2 regions of the Azohydromonas lata genome follow, and region 1 is predicted to be linked to the other one. Evidence: riboswitches for the same ligand, from Rfam matches in the RefSeq annotation. Region 1 holds a riboswitch; the other holds the start of a gene.
What was found. Region 1 has a riboswitch for glycine ahead of SM757_RS12520 (D-amino acid dehydrogenase). Riboswitches for the same ligand answer to the same signal wherever they lie in the genome.
Positions count from the first base shown of each region.

Region 1 (9,779 bases):
GCCAAATGCAGTTGGCCGAGCCCACCGAGCACGCCCTGGCTGCGGCCGCTGCCGCGGCCACGGCCGACCTGCGAGTGAAGTGGAACCCCGGCCACTACGTCTCGCTGCCGCTGCGCGACGAAAGCACCATCCTCAAGGCGCTGGCCGAGATACGCGCGCTGCCGCAGGTGAAGGGGCTGATCCTGCGCTACGAGTGGGCGCAACTGGAGACGGCCAAGGGCGTCTACGACTTCAGCCGCATCGAGCGCGACCTGAGCTTGGCGCAGGGCGCGGGCAAGCGGCTGTGGGTGATGGTGGCCACCAAGGTGTTCCGCCCCGGCGGCCGCGCCGTGCCGGACTACCTGATGACGCCGGAGTACGAGGGCGGCGCCTACAAGATCGTGATCGGCGCGCGCGACGCCATTGGCAGCACCGAGCGCTACGGCCAGAACGCGGCGCTGCACAACACCAAGGTGCGCGACCGCCTCGTCGCGCTGGGCAATGCCATGGGCGCGCGGCTGAACCGCCACAACGCGCTCGAAGGCGTCACCTTCAACGAAACGGCCATGGGCCAGACGCTGGTGCCGTTGACCACGGAACAAAAGCGCGCCTACTTCAACAACCTGGCGCAGGTGGATGCGGCCACGCAGCGGGCCTTCCCCAACACCGTGGTCATGCAGTTCATCAACTTCCCCAAGACCTACATGCCGGGGCTGGTCACGAGCATGGCCGGCAGCGGCGTGGCACTGGGCGGGCCGGACATCTTCCTGGAAGACCGCGACCTCAACACCCACATCTATCCGCTGTACGACCTGGCCAAGGGCAAGGTGGCCATAGGCCCGTCGGTGCAGCCCGAGAACTACGCCACCACCGTGCAGCACGGCGCGCCCAATCCGCCCAAGATCAGCGAGCTCTACGCCTTCGGCCGCACGCGGCTTGCGGCCAACTACATGTTCTGGACGCGCCCGCGCTTCGGCAACGACTACCCGCGCGTGCTGGAGTTCTTCAAGTCCTCGGCCTTCCCCAAGGACGCCGCCGGCGGGTTGACCACCACCTGCCCGTCCACCTACGCGGCCTGCACGGCGCGCCTGTAATTCACCCCTTCAACCCAAAAATCGGGCTCCCAGAGCCCGATTTTTTTGTTTGTAACCGGGTCAGATCTTCTCGACGAGGCCCAGCGCCAGGACCAGGGCGGTGGCGACGCCCGTGCCGGCCAGCATGAAGCGGCCCAAGTACCACAGCCCTTCGCGGGCGGACAGGGCGTGCGCGGTCCTGTCCCGCCTGGAACGGCCGCGGCCGGGTGCTGCGGCGGCTTGCCGGTGTTTTTCGACTTCGAGACGAAGCTCATCGATCTGGGTGCGCAGTTGCTCGATGTCGCTGTCAGTCCTTGACGTTTCTGACTTCTTGCTCATGCCCGCCATGGTGCCGCCGCGTGCCGGCCGAGCATGGCCAAAGCGTTTCATGGCTGCGTTCTGGCAGATTCGCGCCCATGCGTCACGACCTCACCAGCCTGGAGCTCTTCGTCGCCGTCGCCGAGTGCGGCAACCTCACCCACGCCGCGCAGCGGCAGCACCTGGCCGTGTCGGCGGTGAGCAAGCGCATCGCGGAGCTGGAGGAGCTGGCGCGCACGCCCTTGCTCATACGCCAGGCGCGTGGCGTGGCGCTCACGCCCGCGGGGCAGTCGCTGCTGCACCACGCGCGGCAGATGCTGCAGCTCGTCCAGCGCATGGACGAGGAGCTGGGCGAGTACGCCGGCGGCATGAAGGGCCACATCCGGCTGCATGCCGTGGCCTCGGCGCTGACGCAGTTCCTGCCGGAAGAGCTTGAAAGCTTTCTCTCCCGCCACCCCGGCGTGCACATCTCGCTGGAGGAGCGCACGGGCAAGGCCATTGCGCGTGCCGTGGCCGACGGCAGCGCGGACCTGGGCATCGTTGCCGGCCCAACGGCGGCGCCTGGCCTCAGCGCCCTGCCCTACCGCACCGACCGCCTGGTGCTGGGCGTGCCCAACGGCCATGCGCTGGCGCGGCGCAAGGCGGTGCGCTTCGAGGAGGCGCTGGCCTATCCCTTCGTCGGCCCGCATGCCGAGAGCTCCCTCTCGGCGCTGATGCAGCAAGGCGCGCAGGCCTGCGGGCGGGCACTCTTGCAGCGCATCCAGGTCAGCAGCTTCGACGCCATGTGCCGCTTGGTGGAAACGCGGCTGGGCATCACGCTGCTGCCGCAGGGCGTGCTGGCGCCGCACGTGGCCGCCGGGCGGCTGCGCAGCGTGGAGCTCAAGGAGGCCTGGGCCACGCGGCAGATGGCCATCGTGCTGCGGGAGCCGGGGGAGCTGAGCCATGTGACGCGGGCGCTGATCGACCACCTGCAAAAGGCGGCGGCCCAGCCCCGCTGAACGGCCATTCCAAAAAAACAGCAACGCACACCTGTAGGAGGCCGTGTCGTCTCAGCCGCCGCTCAAGCCGCCAGCGCCCCTGCCGGCAGCGCCTGGCGCGCGCCCAACGCCTGCTCCACCGACGAGCCCAGCAGGTCGGCCGTGGCCGCGGAGAGCGTCCAGCCCAGGTGGCCGTGGCCGGTGTTGTAGAAGACGTTGGCGCGGCGGCCGCGGCCCACGCGGGGCATGAGGTCCGGCATCATGGGCCGCAGGCCGGCCCAGGGCACCACCTGGCGCGTGCTCACGCCGGGGAAGCACTGCTGCACCCAGTCCACCAGCGGCTTGATGCGGTCGGCGCGGATGTTGCGGTTGAAACCATCGAATTCCGCCGTGCCGGCCACGCGGAAGCGGTCGTCGCCCAAGCGGCTGGTCACGAGCTTGGTCTCGTCGTCCAGCAGGCTCACGGTGGGCGCGCCGGCGCGGCTGGCCTCGTCCAGCAAGCTCACGGTGATGGAGTAGCCCTTGACGGGATAGATGTTCACCCGGTCGCCCAACTGCGCCGCCAGCTCCCGGCTGGCCACGCCGGCGCACACCACCACGGCGTCGAAGCGGTGCACTTCGCGCTGCGCGCCCTGGCCGGCTTCCACCGTGGCGACCTGGCCGTCGCTGCGCAGCGCGCGCACGTCCTGGCCGTAGAGCGTGCGCACGCCGCGGCGCGTGCAGGCCAGCGACAGGCCATGCGTGAACTTGTGGATGTCGCCCGTGGAGTCGCTCTCCGTGTAGAAGCCGCCGTAGTACTGGCCGGCCAGCGTGGGCTCGATGGCGCGCATCTCCTGCGGCGTCACCGCGCGGCGCGGCAACCCGCCGCGCGCCAGCAGCGCCGACACGCTTGCCGCATGCTCGAACCCCTTGCGGTCGCGGTAGATGTGCAGGATGCCCTGGCGCTTGAGGTCGAAGTCAATGCCCTCGGCGTCGGCCCAGCCGAAGAGGTGCTCGCGCGCGCGGATGGCCAGCTCGGCCGTGGCCACGGTGTTGCGCTCGTAGTGCGGGATGTTGGCGATGAACTGCGCGAACCACGACAGCTTGTGCCAGCTCGGCTTCGGATGGACCAGCAGCGGCGCGTCGCTGCGCAGCATCCACTTCAGGCCCTTGAGGATGGTGGACCAGTGCGTCCACACCTCGGCGTTGGAGGCCGAGAGCTGGCCGCCGTTGGCAAACGAGGTTTCCATCCCGGCGTAGCGGTGGCGCTCGAACAGCGTGACATCAAGGCCGCGGCGCGCAAGCGCGTAAGCCGTGGTGACACCGGTGATGCCGCCGCCAATGACTGCAATCGTCTTCATGGGAACAGGTTCCAGCAAACGTCAGAGGGTCCAAGGCGCGCGGCGCGGCCCAATCCATGCCACGCGCGCCCCCTCTGTTCGGAACCTGAGAGATTCACGGCCCGCCTGGGGCCGCTTGCTCCTTCGGTGTGCCGGGCGACGATCTCCGGCAGCTCTTCAGAGTGTGTGTGAGAACCCGACCGGTCCTGGATGCCTGAGAGATTCCGGGGCGGTTGCTCCTTCGGCGCCCCAGCCAGGCCTTGAAGGCCGGGCCGGGAGCTCTCCCGATCGGGTCATGGCCTTCACGAAGAAGGCCAGGGTGTGCGCTCAGAACATGTGGCGCACGCCCGCGGCCAGTGTACCGGCATGGCCGTCGGCCGCCAACGCGTTGCCCGGGCCGAACAGGCCGTTGAGCGCCGCGGTGGCGCGGCCGTTGAAGCCGCCGTTGTCGTCCGTCACGCGCACCCAACGCACGTAGACGTCGGTGCGCTTGGACAGCGCGTGGTTCAGACCGACGTTGAGGAAGGTGTTCCTGCCCGTGGCCTTGTCCGCGCCCGTGGCCCAGGCGCGGCCGTTGTCCTGCACCCAGCCGGCCTGCGCCACGAAGCTCCAGGCGCCCGCGGGCACGCGCACGCCCAGCGCAGCGCCGCGCGTGCGGGGCGTGGCGGCGGTGCCGGGCAGGTCGTTGCAGTGCTCCCAGTAGTTGCCGCTGGCCAGGAAGCTGCTGAACTGCCAGGCCGCGCCGAGGTTGAAGGCCTGCTGCTTGGCCGTGCCGCTGCCCAGGCTCTGCCCGCCCTGGTGGACGGCCAGGCTGGCGTCCAGCGCGCCGGACTGGTATCGCAGCAGGCCGCCCACGCTGTTGCGCGCCGTGCCCGCGGCCGGCACCCACACGGCCGACGCGCCGGGCGCCACCGTTGCGCGCTCACCGAAAGCCACGGCCACCGCGGCCGACAGCCCGCCCAAGGTGGGCGACCAGTAGCTCACCTGGTTGTCCTGCCGGCCCTGGTCGCCGCTGAGGTACATGGCCAGCACGGGCGAGAAGTTGGCGAATCCCTCGACGTCGCTGCCCGCCATGGCGTAGTGCATGGGCGCGTACTGGCGGCCCAGGCGGATCTCGCCCGCCGTGGCGGAAGCCAGCGACACCCAGGCCTGGCGGCCAAAGAGCCGGCCGCCCTGAAGCGACAGGCCTGTGTCGGGGGCGAAGCCGCTTTCCAGGATGAAGGCCGCCTTGAGCCCGCCGCCCAGCGCCTCGCTGCCGCGCAGTCCCCAGCGCGAGGGCGACAGCCCGCCGTTGGAGACCTTGGACACCGAGGGCGCGCCGCTGAGGCGGGCCGACTCGGCATAGAGGTCCATGATGCCGAACACGGCGACGCTGGATTGCGCCAGCGCGGAAGTGGCGCAGCCGGCCAGGACGGCGGCGGCGATGAGATGGCTTTTCTTGTGCATGGGTCGTCTCCTTGTCGTTTTTGCTTTTGTGCGGCTGGGATGCCGCGTGTGCTGCTGGGTTGCTGCTGGGTTGAGGGCGCGACGGCGCGCACGGCCAAGCTGCGCCCAACGCGGCGCTTGGGCCGCGGGCCGTGGTGTCGTCGCTCAGGGGGCCGCGGCTGCACGCCGCGGCAGGGGAAAAGCGCCGCTGCCGCGCGCTAGGCCAGGAAGCGCTGCGCCAGCTTCACCCAGTAGGCGGCGCCTATGGGGATGTTGGCGTCGTTGAAGTCGTAGCCGGGGTTGTGGACCATGCAGGCGTGCGCGGCGTCGCCGTCCCCATCGCCCTGCCCGTTGCCGATGAGCAGATAGCTGCCCGGCACGCGCTCCAGCATGAAGGCGAAGTCCTCGCTGCCCGTGAGCTGCGGGCCCTGCAGCGTCACTTGGTCGGCGCCCACGAGCTCCAGCGCCACCTCGCGCGCCAGCGCGGTCTGCGCGGCGTCGTTGACCAGCACGGTGTAGCCGCTGCGGTAGTCGATGTCGGCACGCACGCCCAAGCTCTCGGCCTGCGCCGTCACGAGCGCGTGGATGCGTTCGCGCAGCAGCGCGCGCACGCCGCGGTCCAGCGCGCGCACCGAAAGCTGCATGTGCGCCTGTTGCGGAATCACGTTGTTGGCCTGCCCGGCCTGCAGCGCGCCCACGGTGACCACGGCGGCCTGCAGCGGATCGACGTTGCGCGCGACGATGCTCTGCAGCGCCATCACGATGGAGGCGGCCGCCACCACCGGGTCGGCCGCGTGCTGCGGCATGGCGCCATGGCCGCCGCGGCCGTGCAGCGTGATGCTCACGTAGTCGGAGGAGGCCATCATCGGCCCCTCGCGCAGCACCAGCCGGCCCTGCGCAACGCCGGGCATGTTGTGCATGGCGAAGATGGCGTCGCAGGGGTACTTGTCGAACAGGCCGTCTTCCAGCATGCGCAGCGCGCCGCCCAGGCTTTCCTCGGCGGGCTGGAAGATGAGGTTGAGCGTGCCGTCGAAATCGGCCGCCGCCAGCAGCCGCGCCGCGGCCAGCAGCATGGCGGTGTGCCCGTCGTGGCCGCAACCGTGCATGAGGCCGGCGCGGCAACTGGCATGGGGCAAGCCGTTGGCTTCCTGTATGGGCAGCGCGTCCATGTCCGCGCGCAGCCCCAGGCGGCGCTTGCCGCTGCCGCGGCGCAGCCGGCCCACCACGCCGGTGCCGCCCAGCCCCTGCTCGACCTCGTAACCCCAGTCGCGCAGCTTGCCCGCCACCAGCGCGCTGGTGCGGTGCTCCTCGAACCCCAGCTCGGGGTGGCGGTGGATGTCGCGGCGCAGGGCCACGAACTCCGGCGACTGCTCCGTGCTCAGCGACAGCAAATCCACGTCCGTTCCCCTTCTCACTGCGCCTGCAGGTTGATGTCGCGCGCGATGCGGCGGTAGCGCGCGGCCTCGTCCGCGAAGAACTTCGCCGACTCGGCCAGCGTCATGGCCGGCGCCGCGGTCTGGCTTTGCGCGGCGAGCTGCTTGCGCACCTCGGCGTCCTGCAGCACGGCGGCCATGGCCTTGTGCAGCCTTTCCAGCGCGGGCGCGGGCGTGTCCTTTCGCACCATGAGGCCGGACCAGATGGTGTAGTTCAGGTTCTTCAACTGGCGGCCCTCGGCCACGGCGGGCACGTTGGGCAGCAGCTCCGAGCGCTTCGCGCCGAGCTGGCCGATGACCTTGAGCTTGCCCTGCTCGGCCAGCGCGCCCATGCCGGCCGAATACACCAGCACGGCGAAGTCCACCATGCCGCCGCCCAAGTCCTGCAGCACCGGGGCGTTGCCCTTGTAGGGCACGTGCTGCAGCGCCACGCCGGTCTGCTTGGCGACGTCCTCGACGATGAAGTGGTAGAGCGAGCCTATGCCCACGCTGCCGTAGGTCAACGGCCTGTCCTTGGACTTGCGCGCGAGGTCCAGCAGTTCGTCGGCAGAGCTCACCGGCAGGTCCTTGCGCGTGACCAGCACCAGCACAGCGTTGCCTATGGGGTGGACCAGCGTGAAGTCCTCGGCCCTGAGCTTGACCGCGGCGTTGGCCAGCGGCGAGAGGATCACCTCGTTGGGCGAGCCCTGGAACAGCATGCGGCCGTCCGCGGGCGCGGCCAGCACCTTCTGCGCCGCCAGCGCGCCGCTGACGCCGCCCAGGTTGTCCACCAGCACCTGCTGGCCCAGCGCCTTGGACAGCGGCGTGTTGACGATGCGCGCGATCGCGTCCGACGGGCCACCGGCCGGATAGGGCACCAGCAGCGTGGCGGGCTTTTCATCGGCCCACGCAGGTGTGGCGCCCAGGGCGGCTGCCCCCGCCATCACGAGGAAAGAACGCCTGCCGGCCTTGAATCGCTCCATCGCATGTCTCCTTGCTTCGCCCTTGTGGTGAGCTGACGGGCGAGAGCGTAGAGAGAGCCCAAAGATAAATCCAATGCATTGTCTGCAGCTATTTCATGCATTCATCGCATGGCTTACGGGTGCTGACGACGCCGGATACACCTTTCCAAGCACTTTTGTTTCGTAACGATCAGGTAACGATGCTTGACCGGGACAAGCAGATCATTCCGGGGTCGGGTCTGACGTAGCGCAAAGGATGCGCTTTCGATTCACGCCCTCAATCTCAAGAATGGATCTCGGCCCATGTCGAACTTCAAACTCAGTACGCGCCTGTTCCTGGGCTTTGGGCTGGTGCTTGCGCTGCTGGCGGTGATCGTCGGCACGTCGGCCTGGCAGATGTCCAAGCTGGCCGACAACAGCACCTTCTACGCGGTGAACCTGGTGCCGTCGTACCAGGAGCAGGACAAGGTCGTCATGGAGCTGGGCAACTTCCGCCGCTTCGAGTACCGCCACATCCTGTCCAACACCACGTCCCAGATGGACGAGCTGGAGACCAGGATCGATGGTGTCCGCAAGAGGATCAACGACTCCCTGGACCTGTACGCCAAGAACCTGGTCGCGGACGACGAGGACAAGCGGCTGCTGCTGCAGGCCAAGACGGCCATTGACGCCTACATCGCCGTTTGGGACACCAAGCTCAAGGCGACGTCGCGCCAAACGGTCAACGACCCCGCCCAAAGGGCGCAGGCCACGGCGATTGCCATTGGCGCTTCGGCCAAGGCCTACGAAGAGGCGTTCACTGCCGTGCGGACCTGGTTTGACTACAACGTCAAGCTCTCCAGCGACCAGGCCAAGGTTGCGGACAACACCTATACCTCCGCCAAGGCGATGCTTTTTGCGCTGGGCGCGCTGGCCGCGGCGCTGGGCATAGGGGCGGCGGTCGTCATCACGAAGTCCATCACCCGCCCGGTAGGCGAGGCCGTGCAGGTGGCGCAGGCGGTGGCCGCCGGCGACCTGAACGTCCGCATCGACACCACCGCCAAGGACGAGACAGGCCAGTTGCTGGCCGCGCTCAAGGACATGGCCGAGAAGCTCTCGCAGGTCGTGGGCACCGTGCGCAACGGCAGCGACAGCGTCGCCACGGCCAGCGCCGAGATCGCCCAAGGCAACCAGGACTTGTCCGGCCGCACCGAGGAGCAGGCCAGCGCGCTGGAAGAGACCGCCGCCACGATGGAGCAGTTGGGCAGCACGGTGCGCCACAACGCCGACAGCGCCGCGCAGGCCAACCAGCTGGCCCAGGCCGCCGCGGGCGTGGCCCTGCAGGGCGGCAACGTGGTGAACGAGGTCGTCAGCACCATGCAGGGCATCAGCGAGTCCAGCCGCAAGATCGGCGACATCATCGGCGTGATCGACGGCATCGCCTTCCAGACCAACATCCTGGCGCTCAACGCCGCCGTGGAAGCGGCCCGCGCCGGCGAGCAGGGCCGGGGCTTCGCGGTCGTGGCTGGCGAGGTGCGCACCCTGGCGCAACGCAGCGCCGAGGCGGCCAAGGAAATCAAGGCGCTCATCATGCGCAACGTCGAGCAGGTCGAGCAGGGCACGTCCCAAGTGGACCAGGCCGGCAAGACCATGGACGAGATCGTGAGCTCCATCAAGCGCGTGAGCGACATCGTCGGCGAGATCAGCTCCGCCACCACCGAGCAAAGCAACGGTATCCAGCAGGTCGGCGAGACGGTGAGCCAGATGGACCAGGTCACGCAGCAGAACGCCGCCCTGGTGGAGCAAAGCGCCGCCGCGGCCGAGAGCCTGAAGCACCAGGCCCAGCAACTGGTGCAGGCCGTGTCCTTCTTCAAGCTGTCCGGCGGCGCCGCGCTGGGCAGGCCGTCCACCATGGCCGAGGCCAGGCCGATCGCGATGCAGGCGGTGCAACGCGCCAAGGCCTCGTCCCAGCGCCACAGCAGCCCGGCTCGCAACGCCGCCAGCGAGGTCGTGCCGGCATCCCGCGGGCGGGCTGTCGCCCAGGCCGACAGCGAGGAATGGACCAGCTTCTGAGCTGACGGCCCCGGGAACAGCGCCCGGGCCGCGGCGCTGTCTGCCGCTGCAGCCCCATCGGTAAATTTGTCCGGTACCAGGCAGGGCCGGCGCCCCCGGCCGGTCCCGGTGGGACAGTGATCAGGCACAGCCCGCCCCGCAGTCTCCCTGCGCGGCGGGCTGTGACGTTTTCCGGGGCAGCCCGGTGCCGCCCCGGGCATCCCGTTTGATCCCAAGCGGCACCCGCAATCCGTCCGGCCGCCGCGGCGGCCCGTGCCGATGT
Region 1 is NZ_JAXOJX010000018.1:13,660-23,438, reverse strand. It holds gene SM757_RS12535 (hypothetical protein) at 1-1,073, shown strand, start outside; gene SM757_RS12530 (hypothetical protein) at 1,134-1,391, opposite strand; gene SM757_RS12525 (LysR substrate-binding domain-containing protein) at 1,469-2,368, shown strand; gene SM757_RS12520 (D-amino acid dehydrogenase) at 2,431-3,687, opposite strand; glycine riboswitch at 3,752-3,857, opposite strand; glycine riboswitch at 3,858-3,963, opposite strand; gene SM757_RS12515 (porin) at 3,994-5,112, opposite strand; gene SM757_RS12510 (M20 aminoacylase family protein) at 5,310-6,488, opposite strand; gene SM757_RS12505 (tripartite tricarboxylate transporter substrate binding protein) at 6,503-7,447, opposite strand; gene SM757_RS12500 (methyl-accepting chemotaxis protein) at 7,769-9,517, shown strand; gene SM757_RS12495 (monovalent cation/H+ antiporter subunit A) at 9,776-9,779, shown strand, end outside.

Region 2 (9,779 bases), on a different contig from region 1:
TATTGACCGCCAAACCCCCGCGCGCCGTTTCCTTGTATTTGGTCAGCATGTCCGCGCCGGTTTCGCGCATGGTCTTGATGACCTTGTCCAAGCTGACGTGGTGTGTGCCGTCGCCGCGCAGCGCCATGCGTGCGGCATTGATGGCCTTCACCGAGGCGATGGCGTTGCGCTCGATGCACGGGATCTGCACCAGCCCGCCCACCGGGTCGCAGGTCAGGCCCAAGTGGTGCTCCATGGCGATCTCCGCCGCGTTCTCCACCTGCGCCGGGCTGCCGCCCGTCACTGCGCACAAGCCCGCGGCGGCCATGGAACAGGCCACGCCGACTTCTCCCTGGCAGCCGACCTCGGCGCCGGAGATGCTGGCGTTTTCCTTGTAGAGCATGCCGATGGCCCCGGCCGTGAGCAGGAGGTCCACCACGCCCGCGTCCGTCGCGCCCGGGACGAAGCGCCGGTAGTAATGCAGCACCGCCGGCACGATGCCGGCCGCACCGTTGGTCGGCGCCGTCACCACGCGCCCGCCCGCGGCGTTCTCCTCGTTCACCGCCAGGGCGAAGAGGTTCACCCAGTCGATCACGGCCAGCGGGTCGCCGCTGCCGCCCGCGGCGTCCTGCGCGGCGAGCTGCCGGTAAAGCTCCGGCGCGCGGCGGCGCACCTTGAAGCCGCCGGGCAACACGCCCTCGGTGCGGCAGCCGCGCTCCACGCAGGCCTGCATCACGCGCCAGATGTGCAGCAGCCCGGCGTCAATGTCCGCGTCGCTGCGCCAATGGCGCTCGTTGCGCCGCATCAGCTCGGCGATGCCCACGCCCTCGCGCGCGCACAGCGCCAGCAGCTCCGCGCCGCTGTGGAAGGGGTAAGGAAGCACCGTGGTGTCCGGCGCGATGCTGCGGTGGCGGCTGCCGTCGGCCGCCACTTCCTCGCTGACGACGAAGCCGCCGCCCACCGAGTAGTAAGTGCGCTCCGTGAGCGTCGCGCCCGCCGCGTCCAGCGCCCGCAGCGTCATGCCGTTGGCGTGGAAGGGAAGTGTTTCGGTGCGGTGGAAACGCAGGTCCGCGGCAGTGAAGGCCACGGGATGGCTGCCGCCCAGCGGCAAGCGTTCCTCGTGCTTGAAGCGCTGCAGCAGCGCCGGCACGGCGTCCACGTCCACCGTTTCCGGGTCGTGGCCGGCCAGGCCCAGCAGCACGGCCTTGTCGCTGCCGTGGCCCTTGCCGGTGGCGCCGAGCGACCCGTAGAGGTCGCACTGGACTTGCGCCGTGCGCTCCAGTTGGCCCTCCTTGCGCAGCCGCTCCGTGAAGAGCCGCGCCGCGCGCATGGGCCCCACCGTGTGCGAGCTGCTTGGGCCTATGCCGACGCGAAAGAGGTCGAACACCGATACCGCCATGGCTTGACTCCTTCACGCGTCGGGGGCGCGCGTGCGCCGCGCGCCCCGGTTCACCGCCCGTTCAGTCCTCGTAGGACGCCGTGGGCGGGCAGGTGCAGAACAGGTTGCGGTCGCCGTGCACGTTGTCCACGCGGCCCACCGGCGCCCAGTACTTGCGCCCGCGCAGGTCGGCCACCGGGTAGGCGGCCTGCTCGCGGGTGTAGCCGTGCGTCCACTCGGCCTTGAGCAGCGACTGCGCCGTGTGCGGGGCGTTCTTCAGCGGGTTGTCCTCGCGCGGCAGGGCGCCGGACTCGACCTGCGCGATCTCCTGGCGGATGGCGATCATCGCGTCGCAGAAGCGGTCCAGCTCCACCAGCGGCTCGCTCTCGGTGGGCTCCACCATCAGCGTGCCGGCCACGGGGAAGGACAGCGTGGGCGCGTGGAAGCCGTAGTCGATCAGGCGCTTGGCCACGTCCTCGGCGGTGACGCCGGAGCTGTCCTTGAGCGGGCGCAGGTCCAGGATGCACTCGTGGGCGACGCCGCCGCCCTTAATGCCATCCACGCCGCCGCTGAAGTGGATGTCGTAGTGCTGCGACAGGCGAGCGGCCACGTAGTTGGCCGAGAGGATGGCCGTCTCGGTGGCGGCCGTCAGGCCCTCGGCGCCCATCATGCGGATGTACATCCAGCTGATGGGCAGCACCGCCGCGTTGCCCAGCGGCGCCGCGGAGACGGGGCCCACGCCGTTGCCGGCTTCCGCGCCGCCCGGCTTGCCGGGCAGGAAGGGCACGAGGTCTTCCACCACGCACACCGGGCCCACGCCCGGGCCGCCGCCGCCGTGCGGGATGCAGAAGGTCTTGTGCAGGTTCAGGTGGCTCACGTCGCCGCCGAACTCGCCCGGCGCCGCCAGGCCCACCAGCGCGTTCATGTTGGCACCGTCCACGTACACCCGGCCGCCGTGCTCGTGCACCAGGGCGCACAGCGCCTTGACCTGCGGATCGAAGACGCCGTAGGTGGAGGGGTAGGTGATCATGATGGCCGCGAGCTTCTGCGAGTTCGCTTCGCACTTGGCGCGCAGGTCGGCCAGGTCCACGTTGCCCATGGCGTCGCACTTCACGACCACCACCTTCATGTTGACCATGCCGGCGCTGGCCGGGTTGGTGCCGTGGGCGGATTCGGGGATCAGGCAGACGTCGCGGTGGCTCTGGCCGCGCGAGGCGTGCCAGGCCTGGATGGCCAGCAGCCCGGCGTACTCGCCTTGCGAGCCGGCGTTGGGCTGCAGGCTGATGCCGGCGTAGCCCGTGGCCTGGCACAGCCACTCGCGCAGTTGCTCGTCCAGCAGCTTGTAGCCTTCGAGCTGGTCGGCCGGCGCGAAGGGGTGCACGTGGGCGAAGGCCGGCCAGGTGATGGGAATCATCTCGCTGGTGGCGTTGAGCTTCATGGTGCAGGAGCCCAGCGGGATCATGCTGCGGTCCAGCGCCAGGTCCTTGTCCGACAGGCCGCGCAGGTAGCGCAGCATTTCGGTCTCGCTGTGGTGGGTGTTGAACACCGGGTGCGTCAGGAAGGCGCTCTCGCGCGCCAGCGCCGCGGGCAGCAGCGGGGCGCTGCGCTCCAAGTCGGCAAAGGTGGGCACGGGTTGTTCGCCCGCGAACACCTTCCACAGCGCCTGCAGCTCGGCGCGGGTGGTGGTCTCGTCCAGCGTGATGCCCAGCGAGTCGGCGCTGGCGCGGCGCAGGTTCATGCCCGCGGCCTCGGCGGCGGCCAGCAGCCCGGCGGTGCGCTCGCCCGTGAGCACGTGCAGGGTGTCGAAAGCCTCTTCGTTGCCGAGCGCGAAGCCCAGTTGCTTGAGGCCCGCGGCCAGGATGCCGGTGTAGGCCGCCACGCGGCGCGCGATGCGCTTCAAGCCCTCGGGGCCGTGGTAGACGGTGTACATGCTCGCCACCACGGCGGGCAGCACCTGCGCGGTGCAGATGTTGGAGGTGGCCTTCTCGCGGCGGATGTGCTGCTCGCGCGTCTGCAGCGCCAGGCGCAGCGCGGGGGCGCCCTGGGCGTCCACGCTCACGCCCACCAGGCGGCCGGGCATGGAGCGCTTGGCCGCGTCGCGCGTGGCCATGTAGGCGGCGTGCGGGCCGCCGCAGCCCATGGGCATGCCAAAGCGCTGCGTGCTGCCCACGGCGATGTCGGCGCCCAGGTCGCCCGGCGCCTTCAGCAGCGTCAGCGCCAGCAGGTCGGCGGCGACGATGACCTGGCCGCCGCGGGCGTGCACGGCGTCGGCCAGCGGCTTCAGGTCACGCACGCGGCCGGTGACGCCGGGGTATTGGAAGAGGGCGGCGAAGCAGTCGTGCTCGCCGGCGGATTCGGCCGGGCCGGTGACGATCTCGATGCCCAGCGGCTGGGCGCGGGTCTGCATGACCTGCAGCGTCTGCGGCAGCACGTCGTCGGCGACGAAGCAGCGCGTGCTCTTGCTCTTGCCCACGCGCATGGCCAGCGTCATGGCCTCGGCGGCGGCGGTGGCCTCGTCCAGCATGGACGAGTTGGCGATGTCCAGGGCCGTGAGGTCCGTGATCATCGTCTGGAAGTTCAGCAGCGCCTCCATGCGGCCCTGCGAGATTTCGGCCTGGTAGGGCGTGTAGGCCGTGTACCAGGACGGGTTCTCCAGCACGTTGCGCAGGATGACCGTGGGCGTGAGCGTGCCGTGGTAGCCCTGGCCGATGAAGCTCTTGAGGACGCGGTTGCGCGAGGCGATGTCGCGCAGCTCCAGCAGCGCCTGCGCCTCGGTGGCCGGCGCGGGCAGCGCCATGGGCTTGCCGCGGGCGATGTTGCGCGGCATCACGGCCTCGACCAGCGCGCGGCGCGAAGCGGCGCCGATCACCGACAGCATCCGCTCCTGTTCATGCGGCTCCGGGCCGATGTGGCGGAAAACGAATTCGGACGTGTTTTCGAGCTCGGCCAGCGAAGGGAAGGTAGCAGGCATGGTCGCGGAGGGCACAAGAGGGGTAGGGATGCGGACGCGGGAGGAAAGGCGGGCGCCGCGGGAACTGCGTTTTCAGCGCGGCAAGAGGCTTGCCGCGCGGCGGCCGGGGCGCGCCTGGTGAGGCGCCAGCGCCGGCCTGGGGGATCACTCGGCCTTGAGCAGCGCGTCGTAGGCCGGCGGGTCCATCAGGTCGTCGAACTCGGCCATGTTGGTGATGCGCACCTTGAAGAACCAGCCGTTGCCCAGCGGGTCGGAGTTGGCCAGGTCGGGCTGGTTGCGCAGCTCCTCGTTGACCTCGACGATCTCGCCGCTCACGGGCATGTAGATGTCGGCGGCGGCCTTGACGGACTCCACCACGCCCGCGACGTCGCCCTTGGCGAAGGTCTTGCCGACTTCAGGCAGATCGACGAACACCACGTCGCCCAGCGCGTCCTGCGCGTGGTGCGTGATGCCCACCACGGCGGCATCGTGGTCCTCGATGTTGATCCACTCGTGGTCGGGCGTGTACTTGGTGGTCATGGGCGACTCTCCTGGACGGGGCGGCGCACTGTTGGGCGCCGGGTTGAAAAACGAAACGGTGAAAGGCGGTACGCGCCGGCTGGCCTGGAACGTCCTCGGTGGCCGGCGCGTGGGGAGGACGGGCGTGTCAGCCGCGGTGGTAGCGGTGCGGCGTGAAGGGCATGGCCACCACGCGCATGGGCTGCGGCTTCAGGCGCACTTCGGCCGAGATCTCGGCGTCCGGCACGGCGCAGGCCTTGTCCACATAGGCCATGGCGATGGGCTTGCCGAGCTGCGGCGACAGCGTGCCGCTGGTGACCTTGCCCACGCGCTCGCCCTGGGCGTTGAGCACGGGCGCGCCCTCGCGCACCGGGGCGCGTTCCAGGCCCAGCAGGCCCACGCGCTTGCGCGGCGCGCCGTTGGCAAGCTGCGCCTCGATGGCCGCGCTGCCGGGGTAGCCGCCGGCCCGCGCGCCACCCGCGCGGCGCACCTTCTGGATGGCCCAGGTGAGGGCGGCTTCGACGGGAGTGGTGTCCTCGTCGATGTCGTGGCCGTAGAGGCACAGGCCCGCTTCCAGGCGCAGCGTGTCGCGCGCGCCCAGGCCGGCGGGTTTCACTTCCTGCATGGCCAGCAGCGCCTTGGCCAGCGCCTCGGCGGCTTCGGCCGGCACGGAGATTTCGAAACCGTCCTCACCCGTGTAACCGCTGCGGCTAATGAAACATTCGGCGCCCGCCAGCGTGAACGTGCCCGTACCCATGAAGGTCAGCGCCGCCACGCCCGCGTCCAGCTTGGCCAGGGCCTGCACGGCCAGCGGACCTTGCAGCGCCAGCAGCGCACGCTCGGGCATGGAGATGACCTGGCAGCGGTGGCCGATCTGCGTGCGCATGAGCTGCAGGTCGTGGTCCTTGCGGCTGGCGTTGATGACCATGAACAGGTCACTGGGGCGGCGCGCGACCATCAGGTCGTCCAGGATGCCGCCGGCCGTGTTGGTGAAGAAGCCGTAGCGCTGGCGGCCCACGGGCAGGTCCAGCACGTCCACGGGCACCAGCGATTCCAGCGCCAGCGCCGCGTCGTCGCCCACCAGCCGCACTTGGCCCATGTGCGAGACGTCGAAGAGCGCCGCCGCCTCGCGGCAATGCCGGTGCTCGGCCAGGATGCCCGCCGGGTAGCTCACCGGCATCTCGTAGCCGGCGAAGGGCACCATGCGCGCGCCCAGCTCCAGGTGCAGCGCGTGCAGCGGCGTGCGCTGCAGGGCGGGGGTGGACGAGGCGTCGGCGGGCGTGGCGGCGGTCGGAGCGGTCATGGCAGGTCTCCCAAGGGCGGGCTTCCACCGGTGAGGGTGGTGCTGGTTGCCCCCGCTGTCCGCTTTACCTGAGAGATTGGCGAGGGCCCCTTGTTTCGAGGATGCCACTGCGCTTGCCCCTTCGGTGGACTGCAAGCCCCGTAGCGGGCGCAGTCTCTCTCCAGTGAGGTGTCGCTCCGGTGACGGAGCGCTTGCCAGTCCTTTTGCCTGAGCGTTCGGGGCCAAATTGAACCCCTGCGCCTTCGGCGGCCCCACGTTCAAGGGGCTCTCTCCTGGCGGGCCGAAGTGTATCAGCGTGCCCCCGCGCCGCGGCCGGGGCTGTCGCAAAAAGACAAAGGGGCTGGCGTCTTGCGACAACCGCCCCCGGTGGCCGGAGCGCGGCGGCTGCCACGCTCACGTGCTCGTCACATGCCCACGTAGTTGGGCCCGCCGCCCCCTTCGGGCGTGACCCAGACGATGTTCTGCGTCGGGTCCTTGATGTCGCAGGTCTTGCAGTGCACGCAGTTCTGGGCGTTGATCTGCAAGCGCTCGCCGCCGCCCTCGGCCGCCACGAATTCGTACACGCCCGCGGGGCAGTAGCGGCTTTCCGGCCCGGCGAACTTCGGCAGGTTGATGCGCACGGGCACCGTCGCGTCCTTGAGCGTGAGGTGCGCGGGCTGGTTCTCCTCGTGGTTGGTGTTGCTCACGAACACCGAGGAGAGCCGGTCGAAGGTCAGCTTGCCGTCCGGCTTGGGGTACTCGATCTTCTGGAAGTCGGCTGCCGGGCGCAGGTTGACGTGGTCGGGCAGCTTGCGCTGCAGGGTCCAGGGCGGGTTCTTCATGCCCAGCTTGGGCAGCAGCCACTGCTCCACGCCGGTCATGAGCGTGGCGGTGGAGCGGCCCTTCTTGAACCACTGCTTGAAGTTCTTGGCCTGCTGCAGCTCGGTGAACAGCCAGCTCTTCTCGAAGGCTTCGGGGTAGGCCGCCAGCTCGTCGCCGCTCCTGCCCGCCTGCAGCGCCTCGAAGGCGCTTTCGGCGCACAGCATGCCGGTCTTGATCGCCGCATGGCTGCCCTTGATGCGGCTGGCGTTCAGGAAACCCGCGTCGCAGCCCACCAGCGCGCCGCCGGGGAACACGGTCTTGGGCAGCGACAACAGCCCGCCCGCGGTGATGGCGCGCGCGCCGTAGGACAGCCGCCGCCCGCCCTCCAGGTGCTTGCGCACTTCCGGGTGCGTCTTGAAGCGCTGGAATTCCTCGAAGGGCGACAGCCAGGGGTTCTGGTAGTCCAGGCCGACCACGAAGCCGATGGCTATTCTGTTGTCGGCCGCGTGGTAGATGAAGGAGCCGCCGTAGGTGTCGGGCTGCAGCGGCCAGCCCGCGGTGTGCACCACCAGGCCGGGCTTGTGATTGGCTGCGGGCACTTCCCACAGCTCTTTCAGGCCTATGCCGTAGCTTTGCGGGTTCTTGCCGGCGCCCAGCGAGAAGCGCTCTATGAGCTGCTTGCCCAGGTGGCCGCGCGAGCCCTCGGCAAAGACCGTGTATTTGCCCAGCAGCTCCATGCCCAATTGGAAGTTGTCCGTGGGCTCGCCGTCCTTGCCTATGCCCATGTTGCCCGTGGCGATGCCGCGCACGTGGCCATCCTCGGCGTAGAGCACCTCGGCGGCGGCGAAGCCGGGGAAGATTTCCACGCCCAGGCCTTCCGCCTGTTCGGCCAGCCAGCGCACCACTTCGCCCAGGCTGACGATGTAGTTGCCGTGGTTCTTGAAGCAGTCCGGCAGGAACTTGTGCGGGGTGGCCTTGTGGCCGGCTTCGGAGAGGAAAAGGAACTCGTCCTCGGTGACGGGCTGCTTGAGCGGCGCGCCTTTTTCTTTCCAGTCCGGGATGAGCTCGGTCAGCGCGATGGGGTCCATGATCGCGCCGGAGAGGATGTGCGCCCCGGGCTCCGAGCCCTTTTCCAGCACCACCACCGACACCTCAGCATTCGCCGCGGCAGCCAGTTGCTTCAGGCGTATGGCGGTGGCCAGGCCCGCGGGGCCGGCGCCGACGATCACCACGTCGTAGTCCATGGACTCGCGCGGACCGTACTGTTCAAGCAGTTGCTGCGGCGTCATCGAATGTTGTGTTGTGCTGGAAAAACCCGCCATCTTAAGTCGGCGGCTACACCCTTTGCGCATCAGGAGCGGCTGCGCCGGCCCGGCGCAATCGGCACCCGCCAGCGCCGGGAACCCTGGCCGGGCGTGCTATCTTGGCCGCCCCCTCTTGCATGCAGACGAGGAGGCTGCTGCCTCATGAGTTACCAAATCGATTTATCGGGCCGCGTGGCCTTCGTCACCGGCGCCTCCGGTGGCTTGGGTGCGCAATTCGCTCGTGTGCTGGCGCGTGCCGGCGCGGGTGTGGTGCTGTCGGCGCGGCGCGTGGAAAAGCTCAAGACGCTGCGCGCCGAGATCGAGGCCGAAGGCGGCGATGCCCACGTCGTGGGCCTGGACGTGACCGACCCCGACAGCATCCGCGCCGCGGTCGCCCACGCCGAGACGGAGATGGGCGCCATCGACATCCTCGTCAACAACGCGGGCGTCAACGCCCAGCAAAAGCTGCTGGAAGTCACGCCCGAGGATTACGACTACGTCATGAAGTGCAACCTGCGCGGTGCATTCTTCATGGCACAGGAAGTGGCCAAGCGCATGATCGGCCGCGCCCAGGGTGCCCTGCCCGGCACCTTCACCGGTGGGCGCATCGTCAACATCGCGGCCATGGCCGCGCAGCGCGTCCAGGCCGAGGCCGGCGCCTTCGGCATGAGCAAGGCCGGGCTGATCTACATGACGCGTGCCATGGCGCTGGAGTGGGGCAGTTACGGCATCAACGTCAACGCGATTTGCCCCGGCTACATCGACACCGAGCAGAACCACCACGAGTGGACCCGCGCCACCGCGCAGGACCTGGTGAAGATGACGCCGCGCAAGCGCATAGGCCGGCCGCAGGACCTGGACTCCGTGCTCATGATGCTCTGCGCCAACGAGAGCCACTTCATCAACGGCGCCGTCATCTCCGCCGACGACGGCTTCGGCGTCTGGTGACCGCCATGCGCGACCTGACTCACGCGCAAGGGCGCGTGCTGGCCGTGCTGGTGGAGAAGCAGGCGACCGTCCCCGACACCTACCCGCTGTCGCTCAACGCGCTGCTGGCCGGCTGCAACCAGAAGACCGCGCGCGACCCGGTGATGAACCTCACCGAGGCCGACGTGCTGGAGGCGATCGAAGGGCTGCGCGAGCTGTCGCTGATCAACGAGGTCAGCGGCACGCGCGTCACGCGCTACGACCACAACGCCAACCGCGGCTTGGGCGTGCCCGGCGCGGCGGTGGCGCTGCTGGCCACGCTGCTGCTGCGCGGCCCGCAAACCGCCGCCGAGCTGCGCGCCAACTGCGAGCGGTTGCACCGCTTTGCCGACACCTCGTCGGTGGAAGGCTTCCTGGAAGAGTTGGCCGAGAAGTCGCCGCCGCGCGTGGTGCGCTTGGCCCGCGCCGCGGGCGCCCGCGAGGCGCGCTGGGCGCAACTGCTCACCGGCGAGCCCTCGCTGCCCGTGGCCGGGCCGGAAGAGCTGGCCGCTCCCAAGCCTGCGCGCGCCGACGAGATCGCCGCGCTGCGCGCCGAGGTGGCCGAGCTGCGCGCCCTGG
Region 2 is NZ_JAXOJX010000010.1:109,629-119,407, forward strand. It holds gene SM757_RS08845 (L-serine ammonia-lyase) at 1-1,378, opposite strand, end outside; gene gcvP (aminomethyl-transferring glycine dehydrogenase) at 1,440-4,328, opposite strand; gene gcvH (glycine cleavage system protein GcvH) at 4,473-4,847, opposite strand; gene gcvT (glycine cleavage system aminomethyltransferase GcvT) at 4,975-6,129, opposite strand; glycine riboswitch at 6,175-6,303, opposite strand; glycine riboswitch at 6,315-6,414, opposite strand; gene SM757_RS08865 (electron transfer flavoprotein-ubiquinone oxidoreductase) at 6,534-8,219, opposite strand; gene SM757_RS08870 (SDR family oxidoreductase) at 8,397-9,182, shown strand; gene SM757_RS08875 (YceH family protein) at 9,188-9,779, shown strand, end outside.
Region 2: linked by a shared signal. The riboswitch ahead of gcvT (glycine cleavage system aminomethyltransferase GcvT) and the one ahead of SM757_RS12520 (D-amino acid dehydrogenase) in region 1 are both predicted to bind glycine.